2 regions of the Thermosynechococcus sp. HY213 genome follow, and region 2 is predicted to be linked to the other one. Evidence: riboswitches for the same ligand, from Rfam matches in the RefSeq annotation. Region 2 holds a riboswitch; the other holds the start of a gene.
The links. A riboswitch is a leader RNA that binds a small molecule or an ion and turns the genes downstream of it on or off. The one in region 2 is predicted to bind cobalamin.

Region 1: it holds a riboswitch for cobalamin, as region 2 does, so the genes downstream of both, RHK62_RS04065 (sirohydrochlorin chelatase) here and metE (5-methyltetrahydropteroyltriglutamate--homocysteine S-methyltransferase) in region 2, are expected to answer to the same signal.

The regions. Positions count from the first base shown of each region.
Region 1 covers NZ_JAVKVB010000007.1:171,326-187,115, reverse strand. The annotation lists gene RHK62_RS13090 (glycosyltransferase) at 1-48, shown strand, start outside; gene tviB (Vi polysaccharide biosynthesis UDP-N-acetylglucosamine C-6 dehydrogenase TviB) at 118-1,395, shown strand; gene RHK62_RS04085 (NAD-dependent epimerase) at 1,423-2,439, shown strand; gene RHK62_RS04080 (AAA family ATPase) at 2,457-4,805, shown strand; gene RHK62_RS04075 (hypothetical protein) at 4,816-5,259, opposite strand; gene RHK62_RS04070 (2-isopropylmalate synthase) at 5,240-6,874, opposite strand; gene RHK62_RS04065 (sirohydrochlorin chelatase) at 6,949-7,980, opposite strand; cobalamin riboswitch at 8,013-8,154, opposite strand; gene RHK62_RS04060 (peptide ligase PGM1-related protein) at 8,190-9,716, opposite strand; gene RHK62_RS04055 (hypothetical protein) at 9,847-10,263, opposite strand; gene RHK62_RS04050 (SUMF1/EgtB/PvdO family nonheme iron enzyme) at 10,385-11,518, opposite strand; gene egtC (ergothioneine biosynthesis protein EgtC) at 11,493-12,275, opposite strand; gene RHK62_RS04040 (DUF2232 domain-containing protein) at 12,416-13,126, shown strand; gene fni (type 2 isopentenyl-diphosphate Delta-isomerase) at 13,123-14,151, opposite strand; gene RHK62_RS04030 (geranylgeranyl reductase family protein) at 14,221-15,357, opposite strand; gene RHK62_RS04025 (cation diffusion facilitator family transporter) at 15,414-15,790, opposite strand, start outside.
Region 2 covers NZ_JAVKVB010000016.1:98,227-114,016, forward strand. The annotation lists gene RHK62_RS10060 (hypothetical protein) at 39-938, opposite strand; gene glyS (glycine--tRNA ligase subunit beta) at 1,083-3,266, opposite strand; gene RHK62_RS10070 (polyribonucleotide nucleotidyltransferase) at 3,279-5,426, opposite strand; gene RHK62_RS10075 (hypothetical protein) at 5,497-6,522, opposite strand; gene RHK62_RS10080 (hypothetical protein) at 6,724-7,113, shown strand; gene menA (2-carboxy-1,4-naphthoquinone phytyltransferase) at 7,147-8,043, shown strand; gene RHK62_RS10090 (DUF5340 domain-containing protein) at 8,031-8,297, opposite strand; gene RHK62_RS10095 (GNAT family N-acetyltransferase) at 8,342-8,848, opposite strand; gene RHK62_RS10100 (NAD(P)H-dependent oxidoreductase) at 9,020-9,676, opposite strand; gene RHK62_RS10105 (His/Gly/Thr/Pro-type tRNA ligase C-terminal domain-containing protein) at 9,805-9,957, opposite strand; gene metE (5-methyltetrahydropteroyltriglutamate--homocysteine S-methyltransferase) at 10,211-12,463, opposite strand; cobalamin riboswitch at 12,755-12,900, opposite strand; gene RHK62_RS10115 (SufE family protein) at 13,052-13,501, shown strand; gene thrS (threonine--tRNA ligase) at 13,682-15,499, opposite strand; gene RHK62_RS10125 (response regulator) at 15,748-15,790, shown strand, end outside.

The DNA.
Region 1 (15,790 bases), on a different contig from region 2:
GTCAAAAAGATTAATGCTCAATACCTCAAATTGCTCAGTTCATGTTAGTTTTATTAGGATATTGCAACTCTTTTCAAAAAAGTGAAAGATGCCGAAATTAGCGAAGGTGAGTGCATGATGCTTAATTTTTCTGATACTTTTAAGATTGCTGTGATTGGCTTAGGTTATGTTGGTCTTCCTTTGGCCGTTGAATTTGGCAAGAAGTACTATACTATTGGTTATGATGTTAATAGCCAACGTATCGCTGAACTTAAGCAGGGATATGACAGAACAGGAGAAGTCAGTGACACTGATTTGCAAGCGTGTTCCTTGCTAATGTACACAACCTATCTCGAAGATTTAAGAAAATGTAATATTTTTATTATTTCTGTTCCCACTCCAATAGATTATTACAAAGTTCCAGATCTTGAACCTTTAAGAAAAGCTTCCAAGAGTGTTGGTCAGATTTTATCACCTCAGTCTATAGTTATCTACGAATCTACTGTTTATCCGGGTGTAACAGAAGAAGTTTGTGTTCCCATCCTTGAGCAGGAATCCAAACTAAAATTTAATCAAGATTTTTTTGTTGGTTATAGCCCTGAACGAATAAATCCGGGGGATCATAATCATCGTTTAACCACAATTAAAAAAGTTACCTCTGGTTCAACACCTGAAGTTGCTGATTTAGTTGATCGCCTATATGCATCAATTATTCCAGCGGGAACACACAAGGCAAGCTCGATTAGAGTGGCCGAAGCGGCAAAAGTAATTGAAAATATTCAACGAGACATTAATATTGCTTTTGTGAATGAGCTATCTATTATTTTTCACCTATTGGGCATTGATACAGAAGAAGTGTTAGCTGCTGCAAGCACAAAATGGAATTTCTTGCCCTTTCGTCCGGGATTGGTCGGTGGCCACTGTATTGGTGTTGATCCCTACTATCTAACTTACAAAGCAGCAGCTTGCAATTATCACCCTGAACTGATTCTGGCTGGTCGCCGTATCAACGATAACATGGGCTTTTATGTAGCAGCGCAATTTTTGAAGTTACTCGTCAAAAAGGGAATTGACTTACCTAATGCTCGTGTACTTGTTATGGGACTAACCTTTAAGGAAAATTGCCCCGATTTACGCAACACACGTGTCGTTGACATTATCAAAGAACTGCAAAGTTATGGCCTAGGGGTTGATATTTACGATCCTTGGGTAGATCCCCAACAGGCCAAGAGAGAATATGGAATTTCCCTTATTGAAGAGTTATCTCATCAGTGGGACGGAATCATTATTGCTGTTGCCCACCAGCAGTTTCATGAAATGGGTAGTACTGGCATTCGTGCTCTCTTGAAAACACCGGGAGTTCTTTATGATGTGAAGTGGGTATTATCGAAGGAAGATGTGGACGGCCGCCTTTAGCTACTTTTTGTCATTTGAGGAATCAAGATGGATATTTTGGTGACGGGTGTTGCTGGGTTTATTGGCAATGCAGTAGCACTGGAACTACTTAAGCGGGGCGATCGCGTGATTGGTCTCGATAATCTGAACAATTACTACGATGTCAACCTTAAGAAAGCTCGCCTTGAGCGACTCAGCCCTTTTACGGCAGGTGAGCAATTTGTATTCAGAAAAATTGACCTCGTAGATTGTACAGGGGTGAACCAACTCTTTAGAGACTTTACCCCCCAACGGGTCATCCACTTAGCAGCGCAAGCGGGTGTACGCTACTCGATTGAGAATCCCTTGGCCTATATTGACAGTAATATTGTAGGTTTTATCCACATTTTGGAAGCCTGTCGCTACCATCAGGTAGAGCATCTCGTCTATGCCAGCACCTCAAGCGTCTATGGTGCCAATAAAAAACTGCCTTTTTCGGTTCAGGATAATGTTGATCACCCCTTGAGTCTCTATGCGGCCACCAAGAAAGCCAATGAACTGATGGCACATACCTACAGCCACCTCTATGACCTGCCCACTACTGGACTGCGCTTTTTTACCGTCTATGGCCCATGGGGGCGCCCCGACATGGCACTCTTTAAGTTTACGAAAGCCATTTTGAATAATGAACCGTTGCCTGTCTTTAACTATGGTAAGCATCGCCGCGACTTTACTTACATTGATGACATTGTCGAGGGGATTCTACGGGTGCTGGATCGACCTGCCACACCCAACCCTTCATGGAGTGGCGAAAATCCTGATCCGGCCACTAGTCTCGCACCTTGGCGTGTTTACAACATTGGTGCCCACCGCCCCGTCGAACTCCTACGGTATATTGAACTCTTAGAAACCTATCTTGGGAAGAAAGCGCAGTTAAATCTTCTGCCTCTGCAACCGGGCGATGTCCCCGATACCTACGCGGATGTGCTCGAACTTAGGGCAGACACAGGCTACGAACCCACAACTCCTGTTGAGATAGGCGTACAGCGATTTGTCCACTGGTATCGTGAGTACTATGGTATCTAACGAGTTGAGTTTGCCCTATGTCAAGTGAAAATAACCATTTGTCTTTGCCCTCTGAAGCCTCTCGGCCAAGTTTGTGGCAGCCGCAGCCAATTGATAAGGTGACCATTGATCAAGTACTTCGCGGGCTGAAGCGGCGCTCAGCAGTTGGCATATTGGCAGGTGCACTAGTCTCAATTGGCTTTTTGGGATACTCTTACCTCTTTTTGAGAAGCTATCGACACTCTGTGTTGGTGCAGGTTGAACCTATCCAATCCTCAGGCGCTCGGCCAGGAGCATCTTTAGAGTCACTCCGTCAGCTTGCTCCAATATCCCTGCCCCTTTTGTCAGGTGAAACAAAAGGTGATGTGGCAACTTTAGTTCAGGTACTCAATAGCGATATCGTTTTGCGTCCAATTTATGAGAAATTTTTAGTAGCAAATCCTGATCTAGATCCAAAACAATATTCGTATCAATCTTTTATTGGATCCTTGAAAATCCAGCCAGCGAAACTAACCTCAGGTAATAGACGACTAGATCAGTCAAGTCAAAAGATTATAGAAATCCAATTTTCTGCAAGAGAAAAAGAAAAGATAGAATCACTCCTAGGAATCCTTGTTGAAGAATTAAAAAGATTTAGTGAAAAGGAAAAGCAGGATCAAATAGCGGATAATCTGCGCTATGTTAACCAAGAAATTCAGAAGACCCTGAGTCAAATTGATGATCTGGAGGATCAACTTAACCAATTTCGCTTTCAGAATCGGGTAGTACGACCTGACCTAGTTGCTTCCCAGTTTAACTCTGCGGCCTCTGGCAGCAGCGATCTTGAAACTTATCTTAGCCTTTTGGATAATTTGATCTCTGCAAGAAATGAAAATAGAGTAAAACTGGAGTCAGCTCAGGCAACGTTTAACTCCCTCGAAGCACAGTTAAGGTTGTCTCCTGCTGAGGCACTTGCTGCTGCCAATCTAGCTGCTTCTCAAAGCTATCAGGAGTTGCTAATAAAATTAACAGAAACGGAAACCAAGCTAGCTGGGGAGCAGGCCAAGGTGAATGAAAACTCACCGACGGTGCAAGTGCTACAGGAAGAAAAGCGACTACTGCTAGAGCAGGCCAGAAAGGAAGCGCGACAGATTACGATTAGAAATCAGGATCAAGTTCGTCAACCCGAAACGCTGATTGGTTATCAAAGTGCCGTTTCTGGGTCTCTAATCGAGAAGTACATAGAGACCAGAATTGAGCTTGAAGCGCTGCGGAGGGCGGATGCTGAATTAAGCAACCAAATTCAGGCCACCGAGGCAGAGATATCGCGAGTAATACGCCTTGCCAATCCTTACCGCAAGATTGAGCAACGTTTTGGAGCAGCACAGGAATCTCTGAGGTTATTACTGCAAACTCGACAGTCCCTCCAACTGCAGATTGCGCAACGAGACTTCACATGGCGAGTCCTCTCAGATATTGACAACAAGGAAGAATATCAGGTAACCCAGCGTTTATTAGTGGCAGTGGTGATAGCTTTGATGCTGGGGGGAGTGTCGGGGCTATTCTTGGCTCTAGTGCTCGATTGGTTGGATGATCGCTTCCTAGAAGTGGAGCAAATTCGCCAACAAACTCCCTTGCCGATTCTTGGCGAGATTCCTCTGACGAAGACATTTGATCAATTGGCCTTTAGTCGCCTAGAAACACCGTTGACGCTCTGGGGATTGCAGCACCGTTTGCCGAGTGCCACACCTGCTTTTAGGGAAAGTTTTTACTTCCTGTTGACGCAGCTAGAGTCGTTGGGATTGCCGCGCTCTTTGGCAATAACGGGTACAGCGGGCAAAGAAGGACAAACGACCCTTGCGATTTACCTTGCGGTTGCAGCAGCGGCGATGGGAAAACGGGTCTTACTGGTGGATGCCAATTTGCGTCAGCCCAGCATGCATCAAGGACTTGGCATTCCCAATGTCGCAGGCCTAGGGGAGTTGTTGCAAGGGGAAATGCCTTTTCCCCACTGGTTCAGTCTTTTGGCAAATCGTGCGGAAAGACTCTGGGTACTGACGGCGGGTCAGGTTCAGCAAGAGCCGATGATACTGCTGAGTTCTGCGCGGTGGTTTGATTTCTTGGAGGGCGCTAAGGATACCTTTGACTGCGTGATTCTGGATGTGCCGCCGATCTTGGCTGCTGCGGAGGCGCATCGGGTTCTGGCAGCGGTGGAGCGGGCGCTCTTGGTTGTGCGGTTAAAGAAAACGCGACGCGAAGCTTTTGCTCAGGCACTGCAGGCTTGTGATCTGAGCTTACAGCAAAAGCTGCTTGGGATTGTCGTCAATGGTGTAGCTGTCAACCACCGAGATTTCAGAGGTTATCAGAACAGTGCTGCTGAGTCAGCGGTGGCACCCCTCGCTGTCTAAGTCTAAGGTCTCACATCTCCCTTTCGGGGGACAAAATAGCCATTAAAACAGGCCCAAAGAGTAGGGCATGGGCAGCTAAGGTGAGGCCGGTCCAAAGAAGGGGAAGCCAGCGCCAAACTCCTGCTTCTAGGGGCGGAAACAGGGCATAGGCTAGCCAGATGAGGGTTGGCGGTAAAATGATGAGCAAAATAGCTAACACAAGGCCAACAACGGTGACCTGAGAAGAGGGGCGGTGGAGCGATCGCCAGCCTGTACCCGTCCACTGCCAGCGAAAAGCGATCGCCCCATCTTCAAGGCGAGCCGTTTGGCGCTCAGGATTAAGGGTAAAAATGTGGCGGCAAAAGTTACAGGCATGGGTTTCCATGAGCACCATTGGGGCAATTTGGCCATGGCGGCAAATGGGGCAGGGGTAGATGCCGTGGTGCTCAAGGGGCTTAGGGAGTGGTTCCACCATGAACCTCAGCGGTCTGGGGGTGGAGGCGTTGCTGCTGGAGCCCGCGATAGAGACGATTGAGGGCATTCATATAGGCATGAGCCGAAGCAACAATAATATCTGTATTGGCGGCATGGCCCGAGTAAATGCGATCCCCGTGTTGCAGGCGAATGGTCACCTCGCCGATGGCATCAATTCCCGCGGTCACTGACTGCACGGAATACTCAATGAGGCGATTGGGAATTTGCACCACGCGGTTAATGGCACGATAGACGGCATCCACAGGGCCTGTGCCAATAGCGGCATCTGTCAGCTCCTCACCACTGGGCAGACGGATGGTTACGGTGGCGGTGGGGCGGGCGCGATCGCCACAGGAGACCTGCACAAATTCCAGCTGGTAGCCTTGAACATCAATGGCTTGGGTTTCATCTTTAACAATAGCTTCTAGATCCCAGTCAGTGATTTCTTTTTTCTTGTCGGCCAGTTCCTTAAAGCGCAAAAACGCCTTGTTGAGTTCCGTTTCACTGAGTTCAAAGCCCAGCTCGCGCAGGCGGGTGGCAAAGGCATTGCGACCAGAGAGTTTACCCAAAACAATTTGGTTATCGGCAAGGCCAATGAGTTGGGCATCCATGATTTCATAGGTTTGCTTGTGCTTGAGGACGCCATCTTGGTGAATGCCTGATTGGTGGGCAAAGGCGTTGGCACCGACGATCGCCTTATTGGGCTGAATCAGCATGCCCGTTAGATTGGAGACCAAGCGGGAGGTTTTGTAAATTTCGCGGGTGTTGATATTGGTCAGGGGTGCTTCCGATTCGGGGGGACGGCCAAGGAAGGGATTGAAGTACTGCCGCCGCACATAGAGAGCCATCACCAATTCCTCAAGGGCAGCATTGCCGGCGCGCTCCCCAATGCCGTTAACCGTACACTCCAGTTGCCGTGCCCCATTTTTGACTGCTTCGAGGAAGTTGGCAACGGCCAAGCCCAAGTCGTTGTGACCATGGACTGAAATGACGGCACGATCAATATTCGGCACGTTTTCCTTGATGCCTTTGATCAGGGCGCCAAACTCGGCGGGGGTGGTGTAACCCACCGTGTCGGGAATGTTAATTGTTGTGGCACCGGCGTCAATCACCCGTTCCAAAACTTGATAGAGAAACTCAGGATCCGAACGCCCGGCATCCTCAGGGGAAAACTCAACATCATCCACAAAGGACTTGGCATAGGCCACCATTTCGGGGGCAATTTCCAGTACCTCAGCGCGGGTTTTCTTCAGTTTGTACTCTAGGTGGATATCCGAGGTGGCAATAAAGGTGTGAATCCGCGGATAGTAGGCGGGTTTGAGGGCTTTTGCGGCTGCTTCAATATCTTGGCGGGTGGCACGAGCCAAGCCACAGATCACCGGCCCCGTTTCGGTGCCCACGGTTTCAGCAATCCGCTGCACCGCCTCAAAGTCACCGGGACTGGCAAAGGGAAAGCCTGCTTCAATAATATCCACCCCCAGTCGCGCCAGTTGACGGGCGATCGCCAGTTTTTCATCCACATTTAGGGAAGCACCGGGCGACTGTTCACCGTCCCGCAGGGTGGTATCAAAAATTAACACCCGGTCAACCGTCTGGGGAGGATATTTAATACGCATAGACAAGCCCTATCTAAGCTTGAGAAAGAGTAGCAGTCATCATTTACTCTAACATTTTCGCTGGGGAGCGATGCTTAGGGAACTTGCCAAATGCGTTGGTGGTAACTGGGCAAGTGATCCAAGTCCACGGTTGATCCATGGTGATGGTGGTGAGGGTGATGACCCCCGTGATCATGGCTGTGGGAGGGGTGCTCATGATCCTGATGATGGTGGTGATGATGGCTATGGCCTGCCACCAAGCGGAATTTGCAGGCTTCACAGTTCATGGCCACCTGCCCCGTATGGGTTTCAATTTCCCGCTGCCGCGTGAGATAAAATAGTTGCGGATGCAGGCCAATTTCCGGTAGGTTCACGTATTCAACACTGGGATAGGCGGCTTGGGCTTCTGCGGTAAGGGTATAGATTTTCTTGACTAGTGCCCCTGTAAACATAAAGTGGGGCAGGACAATGACGCGGCGGGGCTGGTAAAGATTCGCCCGCCCAAATCCTTCGGGTAGGCGGGGATGGGTAATGCCAATAAAGCAGACCTCAACGGTTTTGTAGCCACTGCCTTCCCAGAGCATGCGGGCTAGCTTAAAGACATCGCCATTGGCATCGGGATCACTGGAGCCGCGTCCCACCACTAGGAGAACGGTTTCTTCGCGGCCAATGCCTTGGGGATTAAATTCTGGTGAGTCCAAGAGTTCAAGGCGCGATCGCCACAGGGTTAAAATTTCGGGGGCAATACCATAGTGGCGGCCATAGTGATAGCGCAATTGCGGAAACGCCCGCCGCGCCCGATCCAACTCATTGGTAACGTCAAACTTATTGTGGCGAGCAGCAAAGAGTAAAACTGGTAGCACTGACAAATCTGTATGGCCTGCGGCAGCACACTGGCTGAGCACCTCAAAAATCGAGGGTTCCGTTAACTCCAGAAAACAGGGAAAAACAGGCCGGCAGGGATCCAGTTGATAATAGGCTTGGGCAAAGTCCAAAAATGCTTGGCGACCTTCCGGATCGCGCGTCCCATGACCGACGAGTAAAAGCGGTCGAGATTGGGGGAGAGGGGGTAAATCGAGGCTAAAACCGAGGGGATTGAGAATGGAATCGTTGAGCGTAACAACCACGTTGAAACTCCATGCCCGTGCGACGCAGGCAAACAGAGTGAACCACAGCAAGTAGGCATTCTGGCTGAGGGGGGTTCCCCATCACAGCTGCGGCACAGCACCAGACTTGCACTGGATTTTCCCTACAGGCTGCTCTTCACAGTGAACGTTGCCAATTGTAGCGAGATTCTCAGACCCCTGTCTATGCAGGGGGTGGGCACATGAGAGACCTATAGCGCCGCAGCATCGAGAACGCCAATGGTCTGGTCGTAGATGGCTTGGGCTTCTTCGGGGGTGTTACCAATGCTGACGAGTCCCAGCTTACCAAATTCCGAGAGTGCCCCCATGAGGTGAAAGACAGTGCCCGTTTCGGTGCTGGAGTCAAAGTGGAGATGGTAGCGGGCAATCATATCCAAGAGATCATTGGGCAGGAGGCCGCGATAGTGGGGTTGGCAGAGGTTATCGGAGGCAATGTAATACTTGGGACGGCGGTGCTTGCTGTAAAACAGTCCAGAGGCTAGCTCATAGTGGCCATCGGTGAGGAATTTTAAGGTCATAAAGGGGTGCGTAGTACCACCCTTGCGCAAGTTAATTTCAATGGCGTAAAGCTCCCACCCTGCTGTTGTCTGGGTTGCAACAACGTCCACACCAAAACAGCCGATCACCCCCTGCTGTGCCAAGTACGTCCCTACCTTTTGCCCCAATTCTTGGAGTTGTTGGCGATAGTCGGCATGGGCGGGAAATTCACAGCCAATGAAAATTTGACCTGTGGGGGCATTGAGTAACTGTTCATGGGTGGAGACGATTTCAACACTGCCTTTGGGGGTAATACAGCCTTGGACACTGGGCGATCGCTTGACTGTCCCTTCCACAAAGGCTTCGACAATGCCACCCAGATCCATAAATCGCTGCCGATAGGAGAGCCAAGTTTCATTAGGCGCCTGAAAGACCATCTCCTCTAGGCTATTTTCAATCCGTTGTAGATGATCGGGGGTGTGTGGGCTGCCAAGGGGGCGCAGTGGGCGCAGATCAAGAAGAGCATTGCCTTCTCCGGAAAAAGCCTCATTGAGTTTCACCACCACCCGTTGCAGTTCAGGAGATTTCTCTTGGAGGTGAGCGATCGCGCGCACCAGTTCCGGTACCCCCTGCAAAAAACCGCTGCCCATCGGATGGGGAATGCCTGCGGCCGCAAAAAGTTCCCGACTGCCCGCCTTGGTTCCCCAGTAGAGGAGGTCGGGATCCGTCGAGTAGAGGGGAATGCCTAAGCGTACCGCCAGTTCCCGCTCCAAAGGGGTGGAGTTAAAACACACCATGTAGGCTTGGTTGGGACGCAGGGCTTGACGGATACGCTCCAAAAGGCGAGGCCGCTCTAAAATTTTCGCAGTCAAGGGTTTATCGGAGCGATCGTAGGTGGCCAGCAGCAGCAGGCGATCGCGGGCATGGGAACTGGGTACGCCGGGGAGTAAATCCAGATAATAGTCAATAATGCTGGGGTGCAGCGGCTGGGACGTCACGTAGATCATGCGGGTACGCGGATTCCGCAACTGGATCAGCGTATAGAGTTGCCGCTCCTCGTAGTGGGTATAGCCGGTGATCTTGGCCAGCTCCGGTTGGGGAAAGCTCAGGGAAGGCACCACCACAATATCGCGCTCAATGCCGCCGGGACCCTTGGGTAGTTCAGGAATAAACGTTTCTGTCCCGTCCCAGCACTCCAAGAGTCGCGTTTGCAGTTGGCGGAATTCCTCAGCAATTGACATCAAAACGCCCCTATGCCCTTGTCCCTAGTTTAGGGAGTTTGAGTCGCACTCATCGCTTGGGGGTCATCTTGTTCAAACTTTCTTTACTGAGGAACGGTGCTTCGTTTGCTCAGCTTCAATAGCCAACAAACTAAGGTTTGCCATCCAGTTCAATGTACCTGACATGCACCTGAGCGGGGCGCAGAACAAAGGGATTTTGCCACTTGCCGGCAGGACTGGGGTACGTTTTTTCGGGATAGGAGAGCAAATCGCTGTAAACGGCGCTTAATTCAATGGGAACACCTGCTGGCACATTAGTCATCTTAAAGGTACATTGACCATCCTGAGCACCAGCGGCAGGACCAGTAGCAAATACCTTGATGGGCGGTAAATTTTGCGGTTTAGCAACAACTTGAATCGCTGAGCAGGCAGCCGGTGCAACATTGCCCATTTGATCGCCAAAAAAGATGCGACCTTGCAGCGTTGCTGTGGGAAGTGCCAATGCTGTGACAGTGTGAGCTAGGGTTCCAGTTAGGACAAGCAAAGCGGAAAAAGCGAAGTTTCTCATAAGGTGCCTCGCAAGAGGATAGTTGATAGTCTGATTCTGGCGAAGCCTAAGGGGAGTGCCCGTGAAAAGGATCACAGGATCACGGGGAACTTGGGCACAAAATTAACCCACTTCACCCAGTCTAGGCCTCAGACTCAATCGGGAGTGCTTCTAGTTGAACATAGCGGGCGCCGGCAAACACCTCACGGGTGGTGCGGCTATACCAATTGCGAAATGAGGGTCGCTTGAGAATGGGGCGCGTCCAGTGACTACCGCCTTTTAGAACAAAATGCTTGCCATCAAAGTAGGGCGCAGAATACCCCCGGTAGGGATAGCTCTGGAACTCCGGATAGGGGGCAAAGGGACTTTGCGTCCACTCCCAAACGTAGCCCTGATTCAAGAGTCCCTGCTGAGCAGCAATCTCCCATTCCCGTTCACTGGGGAGACGTTTGCCTTGGAAATGGCCATAGGCTTCAGCCTCATAGAAACTGAGTCCCCACATAGGTAAGTCCAAATCCTCAGGAACGGGGTAAAAGGGTGCTGTGATCCCCTCTGCTTCGCGCCATTCCCAACCACTGCTGGACCACCATTCCCGCCGCTGATAACCACCCGCTTCCACAAAGGTGAGAAATTCCCGCCAGGTCAGCGGTGCCGCATCAATCGTAAAAGGAAGTAGTTCGACACTCTGGACTGGCTGCTCGTTATCAAGGGCTAAGAGGTCTTCACTGCCAATGACATAACTGCCAGCGGCAATCCGTTGCCAAGACTGAGGCGAGGATAGGAGAGGGGGCAAGGTGGTGAAAATCCCCTGCATCGCCAGCACCATTTGCATTGTTTCACTGTGTTGGGCTTCATGCTGCAAAATCCACCACCAGAGACGGACTTCCCGTTGCCACTGCTCGTCGCTAAGACTGTAGAGGCGATCGCCCGTCTTTTGGCGAATCTCTGCTAAGTAGTCAAGTAGCTGGCCACGCGGCGGTAGATGCTGTCGTTCGGCCTTGGGGCGGCCATCGGCGGCATACCAATAGCGATCGCGATCGCTCACCCCTGAGGATTCCGGCAAGAGCCAAAAAGCTTCTGTGTAGCCAATGTGTCCCAAATGCCACCCCACGGGACTATAGAGGGGATGGGGCTGCGCACAAAGGACGGCCTCGCTCAACTCAGCCACAAGTTGGCGTGTAAATTGCCGCTGGTTCTGAAAGGCTTGCCAAAGGGCTTCGCGATCCCAAGGATTAAACGGGGTTGAGGTCTCAGAAGGTATAAATCTCTGGTTCACTCTGCAAACTCATCAACAGCAGTTTATTTTCGGGTAAAGGATACCACTCCGTTTGCTGATCTACCGGCTCTGAGGTGAGTTGAATTTTCTCGGCATCCTGACTCCAGTACAGGGTGGGGGGTGGTGTGCCCCGCCCACAGCGGGTGGCGAGAATATAGACGCCATCAGTCAGAATCATGGCGGCACTGACACTGGTACGCGCTGCCTGCGCTAGGGAAAAAACAATTTGCAGTGTTTGCCGCAGTACCATCAACGGTGACAGTTGCGGATTCAACACCAATTCATTGCAAAACAGGGCAAAGAGGTGCTCAGAGTCTGTAGAGCCTTCAACAATGTTGTAACAAATATCCGACAGGCGATCGCGCATAGGGCGGTAGAGGGTTTGGTGAAAGTTCTCGATAAAGCCATTGTGCACCCCCAGCCAGCGTCCCCAGCGAAAGGGCTGCGTATTCGTCATCTGCACGGGTTGACCCGGTGTGGCACTGCGGACATTGGCCAAAAAACAGGTAGATTGAATGTAGCGGCTTAAATGCTCAGTAAAGTTAATATCATGCCACATGGGCAGCGTTTGCCGATAAAGAAAGGGGGGCACATCTTGGCGGGCAGCATACCAGCCCACCCCAAAGCCATCGGCATTTAAGCGTCCCGCCGTCATTTCGCGGGGTTGATAACTTTGCACCAACAGGGAATGGGGAGCATCCACCAAGGCATGGGCAAGGGACGTTTTGCGCCCCATATAGGCATAAAGACGGCACATAAATTAACATGTAAGCTTGATAGGAATACCTTACCCCCGATTCTAACTTTCAGCAAAGGATTTTTCAGGGCGCTATATCCAGTTTGAGAGCTGGCAGTAAAGCTTGCTAGAGTGTAGAGAAAAAAGGTTATCTGCAATCAATGAACCCAACGGATTCCCTAGAGGATGATTTTCCCGACGTCGAAGCCATTGTGCCCCCTGAGCAGTCCCAAGCCTTGGGGCGATCGCAAATTCAGCGCACCTTGGTGATCACAGAAACAGCCTTCCTTGCCAGTACCGCTGCCCTGCTGTGGGTGATTAACTTTTATTTGCCCATTGGTCCAGTCTTGCGCCTATTTTTTCCAATTCCCATTGCCTTGGTGTATTTACGCTGGAACCGCCGAGCGGCTTGGATGGCGGCGATTGTCAGTGCCTTGCTCCTTTCTGTGTTGATGGGGCCACCCCGCAGTCTGCAATTTCTCTTGCCCCACGGCATGATGGGGGTGATTTTTGGCGGCTGTTGGGCAAAAAAAGAGAGCTGGGAACGCTCGATTCTCAGTGGCGCTGTGATTGGCACCGCAGGATTTTTCTTTCAGATTAGTCTTGTGTCCATTCTGCTCGGGGAAAACCTCTGGATTTACTTCAATCAGCAGGTCACGAATTTCATTGATTGGGTGCTGGTCAACCTCAACCTGCTGCTGGAGCCAACGGTGACCCTGATCCAAGTCGTGGCACTGCTACTTGTCTTTTTCCAGTCCACGGTGTATGCCTTAGTGGTGCATATTTTGGCATGGACACTGTTGGAGCGATTGGGCAATCCGATTCCGGATCCGCCCCCGTGGCTGCGCACGATCCTTGAAGACCCCCGCTAGATCCTTTCGAGACAGCGACGCTGATAGAGGGCTTGGGGAGTGGCACTGCCGGTACAAAACAGCACGGTTTTCAATTCCTCAAGGATAAAATCAATGCGTTGCGCAAGTGTCTCCTCTGATTGATGGGCGGCCTGCAAAAAGGGGCGCGCTAAACCGGCAAGACTAGCACCGAGGGCAAGGGCCTTGGCCACATCAATGCCATTTTGAAGTCCGCCGGAGGCAATTAGGGGCGTATCTGGTAGGGCAGGATGAATTTGCTCCAGACACTGCGCCGTAGGCATGCCCCATTCGGCAAAGGCCTCTCCGAGGTACTGCTGACGCCCATCCTGAGCACGCGCTGCTTCCACCTTAGCCCAAGAGGTTCCCCCTGCCCCCGCCACGTCAATAGCGGCTACTCCCACCTCCACGAGTTGCTTGGCCACGTCGGCACTGATACCATTGCCCACTTCCTTCACAATCACCGGCACCGGCAGGGCACGGCAGAGAACACCAATTTTCGTCAACAGTCCCTTGAAGTTGCGATCGCCCCCCGTTTGGACGGCCTCTTGTAGGGGATTGAGGTGCAAAATCAAGGCATTCGCCTCTAGGAGATCAATAATCTTTTGGCATTCATTGACACCACAGCCATAGTTCAACTGCACCGCGCCAAGATTGGCTAAGAGGGGGATAGTGGGTGCCTCTTGACGAATGGCAAACGTGGTCGCCACCTCTGGATGCTCCAGCAGCACTCGCTGGGAACCAACACCCATAGCAATTCCCTTTTGTTGCGCCACCCGGGCTAAACGGCGATTGATGTCTCCCGCTTGGGGGGTGCCACCGGTCATGGAGGAAATCAGCAGGGGGGCAGCGAGTCGCCAGCCCAAAAACTCGACGCTCAGATCAATCTCGGCAAAGTCCAGTTCGGGCAGGGCACAATGGCGAAAGCGATACTTCTCGAAACCGGTGGTGATTTCTTGATGACTGACATCACCTTGAATACAAAGCTCGAGGTGCTCGGCCTTGCGCTGCTCAATGGGACTGCTCACCACTCGTGTTCCTAAAGTTAGGCTGCACCAACATTATAGAAGGCAGCTCAGGGAGCATCCCTATCGGCATTAACGGAAAACCGTCGGCACTCTCAACCCTGCTGCCAACAATTTCAGGCCATTGGCTGCTGCATCGCGGTAACGCAACTGACCGCAGAGAATTTGCCCCATCCGTTGCAGGGCGCTAGGACGTTTGATGGCCACTTCATAGGCCATGTGGGGCATCCGATAAAAAAGAGTCGCTAGACGTTTTGCCCAGACCATATCCGCTCCCCACGCCTGTTGGACTTGACGGGAATAGTCTGCGAGAGCCTCTGGATCACCATTGAGGGCGCGATCGATGGCTTGGGCGGCCAACATGCCAGTCAACAGCGAGGGACGAATGCCTTCGGCAGTAAACGGATCAACGATACAGGCCGCTTCCCCGGCAAGGAGGGCATTTTGGGTGTGCAGGCGCTGGTGCCGCTGCCAACAGTAGAGGGGGTGGCCATAGACCTTGACTTGACTGAAATCAACGCCAAAGGTTTCAGCATATGCTGCCCCGATCGCCCTCAGATTTTGCTTGCGTTTTAGGGAAAACGTGCCCACACCAATCGAGTAGCCCTCCCGTTTAGGAAAGTTCCAAATGTAGCCATTGTGAACGCGACCAAAGTCAAAGTGGGCTGCCCTCAGGGAATGATTGGGCATGGCTGCTTCAACCTCAATGGCTGCTCCTATACGCTGCTGACGATGTTGGAAGCCCAACCACTTGGCCATTGAACCTTTGGCACCATCACAGCCAATCAAATACTGCGCTGTGAAATCCCCCTTGGACGTATGCACCTGCCAGCGATCGCCCCCCCACGTTAGACCTGTAACGGGAGTTTGAGCCGCTACCTGCGCCCCCTGTTGCTGCGCCTGTTGAATCAGAAAATGATCAAACACATCGCGGCGCACCATCCATACTGCGTGCTCTGGGGGCAGTTCCAGCACTTGCGCTTCCCCACCCTGCCACGTACAGACCATTTGCGTCAGCTTCAGCGAGATAGCAGGAGTAAAGTCAAAGTCAAACCAAGCTTGCACTTGGGGCGACACACCTCCCCCACAGGGCTTGTAGCGGGGCAGAGCTTCCTTTTCCAGAACCAACACCCGCCGGCCTTGCCTAGCCAAGTGATAGGCAGCCGCACCGCCCGCAGGGCCTGAACCAACAACAATGCAGTCGTACACCACAGGGTCACTCCTCAGTTGCTTTGCGCAGATGCTCAAAAAATAGCAAAAATCACCTAAGAGAAGCTGATCTGACTGGATTCGTAGTCGGGGGGTTCGACGTGGATGACAATGCGAGCCGGCCCATAGCGGTCTTGCAGCAGGGCTTCAATTTGCTCAGTAATGTCATGGGCCGTGGGAATATCTTCCGCCTCGACAATTAAGTGCATCTCAATAAACACTTGCCGTCCCACCATTCCCCGCGAGCTAATGTCATGGCAATTAACCACACCGGGCACGGTCATCACTAGCTCATGGATAGCTTCGGGGGCGATCGCCATCTCATCCACCAGCCAAGGAATGTTGCTTTTGAGGACTTCCCACGCACTCCAAAACACAAGGGCCGCGACGGGAAATGCCAACACCACATCCAACCAGGCCCAGTTGAAGGTCC
Region 2 (15,790 bases):
CAAAAATTTACAACACTTCGACAAGCCATGCCTTGGCGCTAGTTCAATGGGGGATTGGGCGATCGCCGAACCGGGCGAAAGGAGGTCGGACGCGGCGATGTGGGCGATGAACCGGGACGCTGAGGGCGCTGGGGACGGGCTGGCCGTGCCTTGGCTTTCTTGGGCTTCTTGATTTTGCGGGGGGGCAAAATACCCACCGTGGCTGCCTCCTGAACCACTAGACTTGTGCCCTGTCGCTGTACCTGAAAGTCCCAAAAGTATCCGGGTGACTTCATAGGCACGGTTCCTGTGAGTTTCAGTTTGAAAGCTTTGGGTTTCTCGCCCCGCCGACGCGGCAACTGTTGAATTTTAACGACGACAAAGTTCTTTTCTTGGGAGTTGAAGATCACTTCTCCGCGTACAGAAAAGTAGCCGTCATTGACGCCGGGATCCGCTGCTGCGGCATTGGCCTGTTGCAGGCGTTCCGGTTCCCATACACCCACAATTTGCAGGTGCAGCTTCACCGCTTCTTTGTCAACGTCGCGGGTGCGGGGATAGACCACCCAGAGGTGGGGTTCATTCAGGTCGAGATATTTTTTAATCAGGTTCATCACCTGCCCCAAGAGGACGGTTTCAATTTCCACGCCATCCTCGGTCATCATCACCCCGCGGTTGAACTCCTCCTCCGAAGCGGGTACATAGCGACCGCGCACAACCCCGATCGCCCGATATTGCATCCGTTCACTGGGGGGCGGGATCGGCTGGGGACGGGAAGGAAGATCTTCTTGCTCAGAAATCGCTTCTTCAGGAGCAGTATTGACCTTGGGCGGTGAGCTACCCGCTACCGCAACACCGAGAATTTCTGGGCGAGATTTGGTTTCTAACTCAGGGGAAGGCGTTGGCGGAGTCGCTGGGGTCTTCTTGGCGCGGGGGCGCTTGGCCGGGGGTTCAGCAGTCATGGCAATTCTCGCAAACAGTCTAAACACCAACTGAGCACCTGTTCAGATGAACAGGCCACGGCAATTCTCAATTGGGGTACTCTCAATTATGCGTTGCCGCTGTGAGCTAAGCAACACTTTTGTTCCTGCCAAAAGTTGTGAGAACTATGAGCTGGATGCAACGCTCTCGATTTGGACGATCGCCCCAAAATCGCCAATAATTGCCGCACAATTGCGCAATAGACCAAGGAGCGCTAAGCGATTGGCACGTACCGTTGCATCCTCTGCCATCACCAGTACACTTTCCTCGCCATCGAAGAAGCGACTGACAATCGGAGCCAAGGAGGCTAGGGCACGAACAATCTCGCCATAGGCGCGCTGCACTTGAGCTTGCTGGACGGTGGGCAAGATGTCCTTGAGGGCGGCATAGAATTCCTTTTCAATGGGGGCTGCGAGGTGCTTGGCCTTGACGGCACGGATATTCAGGCAGTCTGTCCCTAGGGTGCCTTGGCGTGCCAAGCGAGTTGCCCGGTTTACCGTGGGGTAAATCGTCATCAGTTCACCGGATTGGCGCAGTTTTTGGAGAAATTGGGCGCGATCGCGGGCATCCACCACATCCCTGAGGGCACGCGTCTGCAACCCCGGCTGATCCTCTGGAATGACGGCATTCACCAAGTCATACTCAATGCCGAGTTCTTCTTGCAGTAGGGTTCGCAGCCGTTGGCTAAAAAACTGCCGCAGTTGCTGCTCTAAGTCAGCGGCACTGAGCTTGGCGGCAAATTGGCGACAAAAGGCTTGGGCAGACTCCTGTAGCAAAGCGAGGAAATCCAAGTGATGTTCCCCCTGCCAGAGAATGGTGATCACGGCATTGGCAGCCCGCCGTAGGGCAAAGGGATCTGATGACCCCGTGGGACACAGGCCGATACCAAAAAGGCAGACAAGAGTATCCAAGCGATCGGCGAGTCCCACCACCTGACCCGTGAGACTTTGGGGCGGGCGATCGCCAGCAAAACGCGGCAGATAATGCTCAAAAATCCCCGTCGCCACCGCTGGCGCTTCCCCGGAGACCGTGGCATACACTTGCCCCATGTAGCCCTGCAGTTCCGGAAATTCCCCTACCATCTGCGTCACTAGATCCGCTTTGCACAGGCAGGCCGTGCGTTCAATGGCAGCAACGTCCGCAGCCGCACAATTTAAGGCGGTGGCAATTTGGCGAGCCAGCACAGTTAGCCGCTCCACTTTGTCGGCCATGGATCCCAATTCATCTTGGAAGGTAACCGTGGCTAGTTTGTCGCGGTAGTGCTCTAGGGGCTGTGCCGTATCCGCCTTGTAGAAGAACTCGGCATCCGCTAGGCGAGCACGAATCACCCGCTCATTCCCAGCACGAATCAAGGGGGTGGCCGCCGGGTCGCCATTGCTAATCGTGATGAATACAGGGAGTAGCGCTTGGCGAGTGGCATCGGTGTACACGGGAAAATACCGCTGATGGGACACCAATACGGTGGTAATCACCTCAAGGGGCAGGGCAAGAAACCGCGCTTCAAAACTTCCCAAAACCGCCGTTGGCCATTCCACGAGGTGGGTGACTTCCTCCAAAAGGGGCACCTCTAAATCCACCCATCCCCCCGCTTCCGCAGCAAGGGCAGCAATTTGCTCGCGAATCCGTTGCTGGCGAACCTCTGGATCCACCAAGACTCCCGCCGTTTCAAGGGCAGCTTCATAGTCTTGGGCATGCTTGAGGACAATAGCCCCTTGAGAAAGGACGCGATGGCCATAGGTGGTGCGATCGCTGGCAATGCGCACGGAATGGCTCTCCAAGACCAAGGGCAGCACCTGATCCTCCCACAGCAGCACTAGCCACCGAATGGGACGCGAAAACCGCAAATCCCCATCCCCCCAGCGCATGAAGCGGGCACCCTCAAGGGCGGCAATCCACTGTGGTGCCAACTCGGTCAATCGTTGGGGCGTCGGTTGGCCGGGGCGAACTTGCTTGAGATAGACCACCTCCCCTTTTTCCGTGGGACGGATTTCAATTTCCTCAAGACGACCTTGGCGCGATCGCAAGAACCCCAATAGGGCAGGGGTAGGTTCCCCCTCGCGAAAGGCCACGCTGGCCGCTGGCCCTTTGATTTCAATTGCTTGATCGGGTTGCTGGGGCGGCAACCCCTCAATCAGTACCGCTAAGCGGCGCGGGGTTGCCCAGACTTTGACTTCCCCCTCCAGTCCCTGTTCCTTGAGGGTTTGGGGAATCAGGGTGTGCCACTGGCGCAGGGCACTACTGACAAAGCGGGCGGGGAGATCCTCGGTTCCCACCTCTAGGAGGAACGTATGCGGTGATGACTTGGGCATGGTGACCATGGGCTAGATAACGGAGCTACTGCGGGCGGCTTCGGCCTCGTCGGGATGAATACCAAGGCGGGTCAAGTTAATGCGACCTTTGCTGTCCACCTCACGGATTTTGACGACAATTTCATCGCCAATTTTCACTTCGTCCTCGACTTTGCCAACGCGATATTCCGCCAACTGGGAAATGTGGATCATCCCCTCCTTGCCGGGGAGAAACTCGACAAAAGCGCCAATGGGAATAATCCGCGTCACCTTGCCCAGATAGACATCACCGGCGTTGAGCTTTCGCGTCAGACCCTCAATGGCCGCCCGTGCTTGCTTGGCGTTGGTTTCATTGGGGGCAGTAATGGTGACCAGCCCTTCTTCACTAATATCCACCTTGACGTTGTATTGCTCGGAGATACCGCGCACGGTTTTACCACCGGGACCAATGACAAGGCCAATCATATCGGGGGGAATTTGCAACGTCAGCAGTCGTGGCGCACTGGGGGGCAGTTGTGGACGGGGTTTGTCCAGCACCGCCAGCATTTTCTCAAGGATATGGAGCCGTGCCGGACGTGCCTGTTCGATCGCCTGCTTGATCACGGCAACGGGCAAGCCAGTAATTTTCATATCCATTTGCAGGGCGGTAATACCGCTATCGGTGCCGGCTACCTTGAAGTCCATGTCGCCAAGGAAGTCTTCAATCCCCTGAATGTCGGTGAGGATGCGCACCTCATTGCCCTCCTTGATCAGCCCCATGGCCGCCCCACTGACGGGTTTACGGATCGGTACCCCGGCATCCATCAAGGAGAGGGTGGAACCACAAACGGATCCCATGGAGGTAGAACCATCGGAAGAGAGCACCTCCGACACGACGCGAATCACATAGGGAAACTCCTCTTTGGGAGGAATGACCGGTTCGAGGGCACGCTCGGCGAGGGCACCATGGCCAATTTCCCGCCGCCCGGGCGATCGCAGGGGTTTGACTTCACCCACAGAGTAGGGGGGAAAGTTGTAGTGGTGCAGATAACGTTTGCTGTCCTCCGGATGCAGATCATCGAGGGCTTGGGCATCGGCAGGAGAACCGAGGGTGGTCACAGACATCACCTGCGTCAAGCCGCGATTAAAGAGGGCACTGCCATGAACCCGCTCTGGCAGAACCCCCACCTCACACCAAATGGGACGCACTTCATCGAGACGGCGGCCATCCACTCGCACCCCTTTTTCAATAATTTGCTGCCGCATGAGTTTCTTCGTCACGGCCTTAAAGAGGGTAGGCAGGGCTTTCGGGTTTTCCGCTGCCGCCACTGCGACCGGGTGATCCGCTGGCAGGGCAGCAATTTCTTGGGCGATCGCCCCTTGCACCTCATCGAGGGCAGCATCGCGAACATTTTTGTCCTTTTCAAAGCGTTTGAGAATGGCTTTGACCGGTTCAACAGCGCGATCGTAGATGAAGTTTTCCAAGGTGGGGTCGATCGCCGGCGGTTCCGCGTGGACAATGTCAATGCCCAATTCCTTGAGGAGATCCCGCTGCGCTTGAATCAGGTCTTGGATCACCTCATAGCCAAAGTCAATGGCTTCAATCATGTCGGCTTCGGGCAGCTCATTGGCACCGGCCTCCACCATCACCACGCCATCGGGAGAGCCGGCCACGACCAGATCTAAGCCACCGCGCTCAATTTCTTTGTAGGTGGGGTTGATAATAAACTCATCCCCCACAAGGCCCACCCGCACTGCTGCCATTGGACCATTAAAGGGAATTTGCGCCAAAAGAACAGCGATCGAGGCTCCCGTTACCGCCAATACATCGGGGGGAACATTTTCATCCAAGGAAACCGTCGTGGCTACTACTTGCAGATCATCGCGCAACCATTGGGGAAAGAGGGGGCGCAGCGGCCGGTCAATCAGGCGACCAATGAGAATCGCTTTTTCGGGGGGGCGACCCTCACGCCGTAAAAAACCGCCGGGAATCCGCCCAGCGGCATAGAGGCGCTCTTCGTAATCCACCACAAGGGGTAAAAAATCAATGCCTTCGCGAGCGGCGGCACGATTCGCCGTCACGAGTACAGCCGTTTCTCCCGAACTAATGAGAATGGAACCGGCAGCTTGGGGGGCAAATTTTTGCAATACTACCTTAATATCCCGCCCATCTAGGGGGATAATCTTTTCTAGACCCTTCATTGGCGTTCTATTTTTTCCTTCTTCCTATTTCTTTCTCTCTACTAGGATAGCCGCTTCTGCCACTCATCCGCTAAAGTTCAAGGATCAGCCGTGTGCCCCCAAGGACGGCAAGACTGGGGGTCGCTGTCCAGCTTTGGGTTAATAAAATTTGTATCAGTTCTGCCGATCGCCGGCTGCTGGGGCTGTCCTGTAACCCCAAATAGAAACTGGCAGAGTGGTGGCTATCTTGACCGAGCACTTTCAACAGATCATCAGCGTAGTGAATGGCTTTTTCCATCTGGGTTTGCAAGTTAGTCCACAGATCGACATTGCGAAGATTGCTCAGGGTTTCGGCCACCACATCTTGACGGTGTTGAATTAGGATGGTTCGCGGCTGTAGCTCTGGCGGTAAATCCGCAAAGAAAATGGCCGGGCCATAGCCAATGAGATGAACCATCTCCATCCATTTCGTTTGTGGCAGCAGCAATTGGCGGACAATGTGGCAGGCAAGGGCAGTAATAATTAACCCTTGACTATGGGCGACAAGGTACAATTCGGCTCCCGCTTGTAACCCCTTGACGATTTCATAGGCCAACCGCAGGGTGGGACGCGGCGCGCCGGCTGGAAAGGCACCGTAGAGATACTGGACAAAATCCCCCCAGCCTAATTTTTGTAGGAACGAGAGGTCAAGGAGTTTCGTTAAGTCAGCGGTGCTATTGATATCGAGGGGGCGCTGTTGCAGTTGGCTCGGTTGGGCGATCGCTAGAATATCGGCATCATCGGTCAGATCTTGAGTCACCAGTTGGCTAAGGAGTTTGGCATACTCATAGCGGCGATCTTTGCTGGGGTCTGGGGCTGGGGTCTGGAGCCAAAAACGGTAGAGTTCTGCCTTACCGAGGAAACTTTCCAAGAGATCCGCTTGGAAGCCATGGGTCTGATTGTGAATGCCCCGAATTTCTAAAGGATAAGTCGCTGTGAGTTCGGCAAGGCGGTTCAAATCCCGCCGTTGCTTGGCAGCATCGCTCCCTATCCCATTCACATGGAGTAAACGCCGCCGTAGGGGGACGCTCAGGGGGTTGCCGGGCAAAATAATCGTACCGTCTAGGGGAGAGGTCATAGGGAATTTGGAAAGTCTAATGAGAGAATTTGGTGAAACGCAATAAAAGGCGGCTAAATTGTGATCATCGTCACAGTCATTCTATCGGGGGATGGGTCATACTAAATAGTGACTCAGTACTATCCGAGTCATCAACAGGGAACACACAACGAGCCGACAGACTGTAGGTAAGTTTGTCGGTTTTTTTTTAGAATTTCAGGCATGCCCCACAAAAAGATCACGGTTCGTTTAGATGCTGAACTCTATGGCCAACTCCAACGCTGGCAAGTCCAGCAGGGATGCGGTTCCCTTAGTAAGGCAATTCGTAAAATTTTGCAACAATCTCTTCAGCCGACGGAGATGGCCTGTCCCACAGTTTTGCAGCGACTGAGTGCCCTAGAACGGCAAGTGGCCGCCCTTGAACGCCGACTGTGTCCGCCTCAACCCACTATCGAAACGCTGACGATCGCGGAGCTAGAGCGGCTGACTCGCCCACAACTGGTGGCCTTAGCGCGGGACTTGGGCATCTATAGCTATAAGCTGAATAATCCAGCGTTGCGGCAGGCCATTTGGGCAGCGAAACAAGCGATCTATGGACAGGAGCGGCAATGATATGCTGACGAAGGTGACTCAAGTATGGGTGAGATGGCTAGTCCGTCAGAATCGATAGATCGCTCCCGTTTGTGGTTGGCGGCGATTAAACTGCCCATGTACAGTGTGGCAGTGATGCCCATTTGGTTGGGCACGGCGGTGGCGATCGCCGAAACGGGAAGGGTGCACTGGTGGCCTTTTGGGTTGTTTCTGACAGCGGCAGTGCTGATTTTGGTTTGGCTGAATCTCAGTAATGATGTGTTTGATGCCGAAACGGGGATCGATCGCCGCAAGTACCATTCGGTCGTCAATCTCACGGGCAAAAAGCAACTCATCTTCTGGCTGAGCAACCTCTGCTTACTCTTGGGGCTACTGGGGATTGCGGCCATTAGTTGGTTGCAACAGGATGCAACGGTTTTAGGGTTGGTATTGCTCTGCTGTGCCCTAGGCTATAGCTACCAAGGCCCGCCCTTTCGTTTGGGCTATTTGGGCTTGGGGGAGCCGATTTGTTTTATCTGCTTTGGACCTTTGGCGATCGCTGCTGCCTACTATAGCCAAGTGCAAACCTTTAGCCCTAGTATTTGGCCAGTGGCTATCCTCAATGGTCTAACGACAACACTGATTCTTTTTTGCTCCCACTTTCACCAAGTGGCCGATGATCTAGCCGCTGGCAAACGTTCACCGGTCGTGCGCTTAGGGACGGCTCGCAGTGCTCAACTGGTCTATGGTGCCTGTGGTCTTTTTTATGGGGTGTTGCTGGCCAGTGTCGCATGGGGAATCCTGCCATGGCCAACACTGCTGGCTTTGAGTTCACTGCCTTGGGCGATTTATTTGTGCCAGCGGATGGCGCAATTTCACAGTGTCCCTGAGCAGATCAAGAACTCGAAATTTATTGCGGTGCAACTGCATTTTTGGAGTAGCTTGCTCTTGGGATTGGGTTACTTGCTCTGAGCTGGGGGGCGATCGCGATTCAGCGACCATTGGTACTCCACACTGCCGCCTCTCAATTGCCATTCCTCCTCAAACTGCTTTTGCAGCCGCAGGGCTTTGCGCAGATGAATGACCGCACTATGGAGTTGCTGGTAACCACTGGAGTGGGGAGGGAGGGCGGGCAACGAGACCTGTTCCAAAATTTGCAGCGCTAACTCGTAATGGATGTGGGCAGGAACAGGAATCTCATCTGAGGGGGCAGAAGAAAGAGTCACCGGGGCAGACACCTCCAAGGAACGACTATCTAGATTTCCGCTTTCTAGCGGCGGCGGGGACGGCGATAGGTCAACCGCTCGGAGCGATCGCGCTCGTAGGCAATCAGCCGGCCATAGATTTCGTGCTTGGTTAAGTTTAACGAAAAAAAGACATGCCGCCGCGGATTGCCAAAGCCCTTACGCGTAAAGAACTTCACTGCGGGCGTGTTGGCCGGATCGGTATCCACCAGCATAAATCGCGCCCCCTCCTCAATCATGCGTTCAATGAGCTTATCTACGAGCTTATCGGCAATCCCCCGCCGTTGATACTGCGGATGTACCCCCAGCCAGTTAATGTAGCCATAGACCCAAGGGGCTTTGCTAATAATTGTGCCTAAGATAAACCCTGCCACTTGCGAGTCGGCTTCGGCCACCAGACAGTATTCGGGATCGGTGTTGTAGAAACCAATAACCTCCCACTCATCCCAGATGCGATACAGCGAGGGATACAGATCACTGGTGAAGAGTTCCTCACCAAGGTGAAATACAGGGGCAATGTCGTCAATGCCCATCTCGCGAATAATAATGTTGGTGGGTTCAGAGCGCTCTTCTTCTTTGGCGGGAACGATTTCTAAATCAACTAAATTGTGGTCAATGGGATCATCGGTGTGCAAAGACATACAAACGTTTGTACCGAGCTATTTCTAGCTTAGCCTATGTCCAGCGGGGTCAATTCGTGAACCTTAGCGCACTTCCACAACTGCCTCTAGGGGATAGCGTACCTTGGGCAAAGTCGCATAGTTGTCATCGGCCGCTCGATAGCCCGCTGCACATAGAACGACGGCATGATAACCCTGGGCAGGTAGACCGAGAAGGCGATCATATTCTTGGGGCAAGAAACCCTCCATCGGGCAGGTGTCAATGCCCAGCAGCGCCGCCGTCACCATAAACTGACCCAAAGCAATATAGACTTGGCGGGTTGACCATTCATCAACATTGAGGGGGTAGGGGGGTGACTGCAAAAAGCCCTTGACCAAGTCCCCATACTTTTGCAGATTTTCCACTGCGGTTTGGTGGACTTCCGCTTGCCGTGCAAGGTAGCGATCGACGTCCGTAGCATTGAGATTGGTTTTAATGGCAAATACCACTAAGTGGGAGGCATCCACCACCTGCCGTTGATTCCAAGTGTGGGGGAGCAGGGCTTGGCGTAGCGCAGGCGTCTCAATGACGTAAAACTTCCACGGTTGCAGGCCAAAGGAAGAAGGAGCCAGTACCAGACTTTGTAGAAGTGTTTGCCACAGATCCACAGGAATTTTGCGATTGGGGTCAAATTTCTTCGTGGCGTAGCGCCATTGCAGTTGTTGCAAAACCGTTGTTGGTGAAATCGGTGTTTCAGTCATTCTGTTCCCTAGAGAATTGATTAGAGCGATTACCCAAAGGGTACGCTACGCGATCGCGAGAACCACTCGCCGCTCATTTTGACAAACTATTAAAGGTGAGGTCAACTGCCCTGTAGATCAATTGCCCACTATTGCCACTGAATATCGGCATCGATCGCAGTCATGGCAGAGGTGAGTTTTTCAACCAGTTCCTTAACAGGGAAAGCGCCGACATCTCCCGCTGCACGGGTGCGGATACTCACGGTCTCGCTTTCGACTTCCTTGGCACCCACAATGCCCATCACAGGAATTTTCTAGGTTTCAGCATTGCGGATTTGTTGACCTAGCGATCGCCCGTACGATCCACACTCATGCGGATGTCCCATCAGCCGAGGTCAGGTGCCCCTACCAATCATGGAGCAGGTCTTTAGGCATGGGGCAGCCTGCTTACAAGCATTGCCCCGCTAATCGCAGGAATGGAAACGCAGTTTTGAGTGGTGGAAAAATCCTGCGATTTTAAGGGGGCAACGGTGCGCTGGCAGCGACAACAGATCCTCAGTTGGTAAGACGAGCCCCTCGCAATTGCTGGGCGGCGGCCACCATGTTTTTCAGTGAGGGAATCACTTCCTCCCAGCGACGGGTTTTCAGACCGCAGTCTGGGTTAACCCAAATCTGGTCACTGGGTAGATGGGCGATCGCAGTCTCCAGCTGCTGAACCATCTGCTCAACAGTGGGAACTGCCGGACTATGAACATCATAAACACCATTGCCCACCTGCTGTTGATAGCCGGCATCAGTAATTTCAAACAGCGTTTCATTGTTACTGCGGCTATTTTCAATGGACAACACATCTGCATCTAGGCGCTCGATATGTTGAATAATGTCGCCAAACTCCGAATAGCACATGTGGGTATGAATTTGGGTTTCTGGCTTAGCCACACCAGCCGCCAACCGAAACGCATCGACGGCCCAAGCCAAGTACTCCTGCCAACGTTCCGGCTTGAGGGGTAATCCTTCCCGTAAAGCGGGTTCATCAATCTGGATAATCTTTGCCCCAGCAGCTTCTAAATCGGCCACTTCATCCCGTAGAGCCAAGGCAATCTGCATCGCCTGTTCGCTACGCGGAATATCGGTGCGGGTAAAAGACCAGTTAATCATTGTTACCGGCCCCGTCAGCATACCCTTGACGATTTTTTGTGTCAACGATTGCGCCACCTTAAACTCTCGCACCGTCATTGGCTCGGTTCGCGCTACATCCCCATAAATAATGGGTGGACGCACACAGCGACTGCCATAGCTTTGCACCCAGCCGTGTTCAGTAAAGACAAAACCAGTGAGCTTCTGGCCAAAGAATTCCACCATGTCGGTGCGTTCAAACTCGCCATGCACCAATACATCTAGGCCAATTTCTTCCTGCAATCGAATGCATTTGGCAATTTCAGCATCAATTGCTGCTTGGTACTCAGCAAGGGTGATTTCTCCGCGCTTGAGCTTCACCCGCAATTGCCGCACTTCTGGGGTTTGCGGAAAAGAACCAATGGTAGTTGTCGGAAAGAGCGGTAAGGTGGGCTGCAGTTGGCGGCGTTGTTTATAGGGCATAGCCCGTTCCAGATCGTTGACGGTTAAATTGCGCAACCGCTGTTGTACCACTGGATTCACAGGCCTAAATTCCTTAAAGGCCTGCCACTGGGCTTCAATCTCTGCCAATTGGGGGTGCTGGGCAAGGGCTTTGGGACTCTCCTGCAGGGTCTGTGCCAATAGCACCACCTCATCCAACTTTTGTTCGGCAAAACTCAACACCCGCCGCAATGGCTCTGGTAACTTCACTTCTCGTGCTGCATCGTAGGGGACGAATTGTAAAGAGGCTGAGGGGTGCAACCGGATATTAGTTGTGATACCCTGAATCGCTGCTAAGGTTGACACGACAGGTTCTGGGCAAATTTTCCAAATGTTTCGGGCATCCACAATACCCACTCCCAGCTGTTTATCCCTTGGGAAACCATACTGCTGCAATAATGCCAAGTTCTGCCCACGGGTAAAATCTAGACTAATGCCGGCTACGGGCAACGTCACCACCCAAGGATAGGCAGCGCCGAGATCATCAAAGTAGGTCACTAGGTAAATCGGCAAGCCAACTTGACAGAGCGCATCAAACGTTGATTCATACAATTCCCTGAAGTTGTTGGTGTCCCCAAAAACCAAGGCAGGTTCGTGGATTTGTACCTCAACCACCCCTAGGTTCTTCAATTCAGCCAACAGGATAAGATAGCGCTCCACTAGGCAAGACAACGCTTCCTCTAGATTCATCTGCAGCCGACTCAGCCGTAGCAGGGTTAAAGGCCCTAGCACCATGGGAACGGCGCGATCGCCCAAGACCCTTTGGGCACGACCGATGATCCCCAGAAAATCACTAAAGTCCGCTGCCTGAAGAGGCTGACTCATTTCGGGAACCAAGTAGTGATAGTTGGTGTCAAACCATTTGGTCATCTCAAGAGCTGGAATCCCCTCTTTGCCACGAGCCATTGCAAAGTATTGCTCCAGCCCTGTAAAGGCTTGATACCGCTGTGGGATGAGACCGAGGCGGACACTCCAGTCAAGGACGGGATCGTAAAAACTGGTATCGCCAACGCCAATGCGATCAATGCCAGCCTTTAGTTGCGTTTGCCAATTTGCCAATTCAATCTCTTGAACTGTTTGTAGCAAATTTTCTTGATTGTATTTGCCATTCCAAAAGGCTTCCAATGCCTTTTTCAGCTCACGATTTTTACCAATACGGGGGTAGCCTAGCGTTGCAGTTTGAATGGTCATTGTTGCAGTACCCTGAGTTTTGACAGTTCTCTCAATAGACAAAGAAAGATAGCTGTTTTCAGCCCAACAAGCAGTACACTTCCAGCATCATCAGCAGAACCTAACGTGGGTCACTGCAAGAGCAACCCCTTGTCTAAGTGCTTGTAGGTGCTTGAAAATCTCCAAAATCACTTGTGCTACAGTAACGGCAGCAACGTTGCGAGAAAAGGGCGGTAGGGGGGTTCTTTACCTAGGCAAATTAATGAAAATTGAAGCATGAAGAACATCATCTGTACCTCGCAGATGTTGGCATAACGACATTCACAACTCGGCGGGCATTCTGACTGAGAGAGTAGTGCCTCTCATCACAGCTGCGGGACAGCGGCAGATTTGCACTGCACTTTCCCCCTTGCGTCTGATGGCTGATCCCCACCAGAACCGAGTGAGTACATTCAAGGCTAACACAAGTTATGAGTTAAGGGTAAGAGCACGGCGGTCTATTGGTATGAAAAGCTGCCCCTAGGTTGACTGCTGCCGTTATTGTGCAACTGCTGAGGCTAAAATGAGAAATAGTTATCATTTTTCTCAGCAGCGTTCTTCTAGGTAAATATGCCCTCCGCCTGCCAGCCTTTACCGGCTTCCCTCGATCGCATTGTTCAGCGGTTCCAACAGATCTCAGATCCAAAGCGGCGCTATGAATACTTACTGAGCTTTGCAAAGCGCCTGCCGCCATTTCCTGAGGAGCAGAAGGTTGCCGCCAACCGCGTACCCGGCTGTGTCTCCCAAGTGTACGTGATGGCCTCTTTAGAGCAGGGCAAGGTGATTTTTCAGGGGGATTCTGACGCTCAAGTGACGAAGGGATTAGTGGGGCTATTGGTTGAAGGGTTGAGTGGGTTGACACCTGCAGAAATCCTCCAGTTAAAACCTGACTTTATTCAGCAAACCGGACTGAATGTCAGCTTAACCCCCTCGCGAGCCAATGGCTTTTACAACATTTTTCGAACGATGCAACAGCAAGCCCTAGCCTATCACTTGGCCGAGACTTCGTGTCACACTTAAAAATCTCAGCTGATGGGACTACAGCAGCAAAAGCTGGGCTGGGTGCTAGAGAACACCCTTACGAAGGAGGATAATCTTTTAGTTGTAGGATGACGCAACAGTCCCCGCAACGGGGACATTAAGCTTCGTTTGCGGATTTAACACTTCTGCTTATACTCCCTATTCGCCAGAAGGCTCGGCCTACTGCCACTGAATCTCGGCATCCATTGCATTCACTGCCGATGTCAGTTTCTCGATGAGTTGTTCAACAGACAAGGCGCCGACATCTCCCGCTGCACGGGTGCGGATACTCACGGTCTCGCTTTCGACTTCCTTGGCACCCACAATGCCCATCACAGGAATTTTCTGGGTTTCAGCATTGCGGATTTGTTTACCTAGGCGATCGCCCGTGCGATCCACACTCACGCGGATGCCCTGCTCTCGCAGTTGAGCGGCCACACGTTCGGCATAGGGGCGTTGCTCATCCCCCACGGGCAACAGGCGCACTTGCTCGGGTGCCAGCCAGAAGGGGAAATCCCCTGCGTACTCCTCAATGAGAATGCCAATGAGCCGCTCCAGCGAGCCAAAGGGGGCACGGTGAATCATCACCGGTCGGCGGCGGGTATTGTCCTCAGCAACGTATTCCAAATCAAAGCGCTCAGGCAAATTGTAGTCCACCTGAACCGTTCCCAGCTGCCACTCGCGACCGAGGGCATCCTCAAAGATAAAGTCGAGCTTGGGGCCATAGAAGGCGGCCTCCCCAATCCCCAAGAAATGCTCCATGCCCAACTGTTCTACCGCTCGCTGAATTGCTGACTCCGCCTTTGACCAAGCCTCATCGGAGCCAATGTACTTGTCGGATTTGGGATCGCGGAAGCTCAGCCGTGCCTTGAATTTATTTAAACGCAGACAGCGAAAGACCGAGAGAATGAGATCAACCACATTCAAAAACTCGGCATCCAACTGCTCTGGCGTGACAAAAAGGTGGGAGTCATCAACGGTAAAGCCCCGCACCCGCGTCAAGCCCCCCAATTCCCCGGACTGCTCATAGCGATAAACCGTACCAAACTCCGCCAACCGTAGGGGCAAGTCACGGTAGGAGCGCAACTCACTTTTATAGATTTGAATGTGGAAGGGGCAGTTCATTGGCTTGAGGACAAAGCCCTGCTCGTTGGCTGCCGCCTCAGCATCTTCGGCCATCAGGGGAAACATATCCTCTTTGTACTTTTGCCAGTGGCCAGAGGTCTTAAATAGATCCACACGGGCAATGTGCGGACTCACCACCGGTAGATATCCCCGCTTCATTTGCTCTTTTTTGAGAAACTCCTCGAGGGTTGAGCGCAGAATCGTTCCCTTAGGAGTCCACAGGGGTAGCCCTGGTCCTACAGGATCAGCGAAAATAAAGAGACCCAGCTCTTTGCCCAGTTTGCGGTGGTCACGGCGCAGGGCTTCTTCTTTGCGGCGTTTATATTCCGCCAGTTGTTCTGGGGTTTCCCAAGCAGTACCGTAGATGCGCTGCAGTTGGGCTTTGGTTTCATCGCCGCGCCAGTAGGCACCGGCAACACTTTCAAGGGCGATCGCCTTGGGGTTAATCTCGCCCGTATTTTCAACGTGAGGTCCCGCACAGAGATCCCACCACTCATCCCCCAAGTGGTAAATCGTAATTGGCTCCTCGAGGTCTTGGAGAATTTCCAGCTTGTAGGGTTCCCCTAGCTCCCGGATGCGGCGCTCGGCCTCCTCACGGGTCACTTCCTCGCAGATCACCGGCAACTTGCGCTTAATGATCTTGACCATCTCCTTTTCAATGAGCTTCAAGTCTTTTTCGCTGAAGGGTTCGGGGTGGTCAAAATCGTAATAAAATCCACTCTCAGTCCAAGGACCAATTGTGACCTGCGCCTTGGGAAACAGCTTCTGGACTGCCATTGCCAAAATATGGGACGTGGTGTGGCGAATACGCTTGATCCGCTCCGATTCACTGGTTTTGGGAAGGTGGATAGGGGCAGCAGCAAACTCTGGCATAGGGGCTGATCTATCTAACAAATCTTTCATCCGGCTGAGACTTCTATTGTGACATTCTCCTGCCCTCAAGGGTGGGTCTTTGACCCCAAATTTTTGGGTTCAGGGACGCTTTGCCGCAGTGTAAGGCGAGTGGCCAACTCCAAAAGATAGGGCTATGCTAAGGTTGAAATCACGTAGTGGTCATGCCACTGCCGCCCTCTATTCACAATCTCTTGCTATAGGAATCTTGTATAGAATGGAGTGTTTCCGTGACTAGCCGCAAAGTCCTTGTCATTGATGACAGTAAAGTAA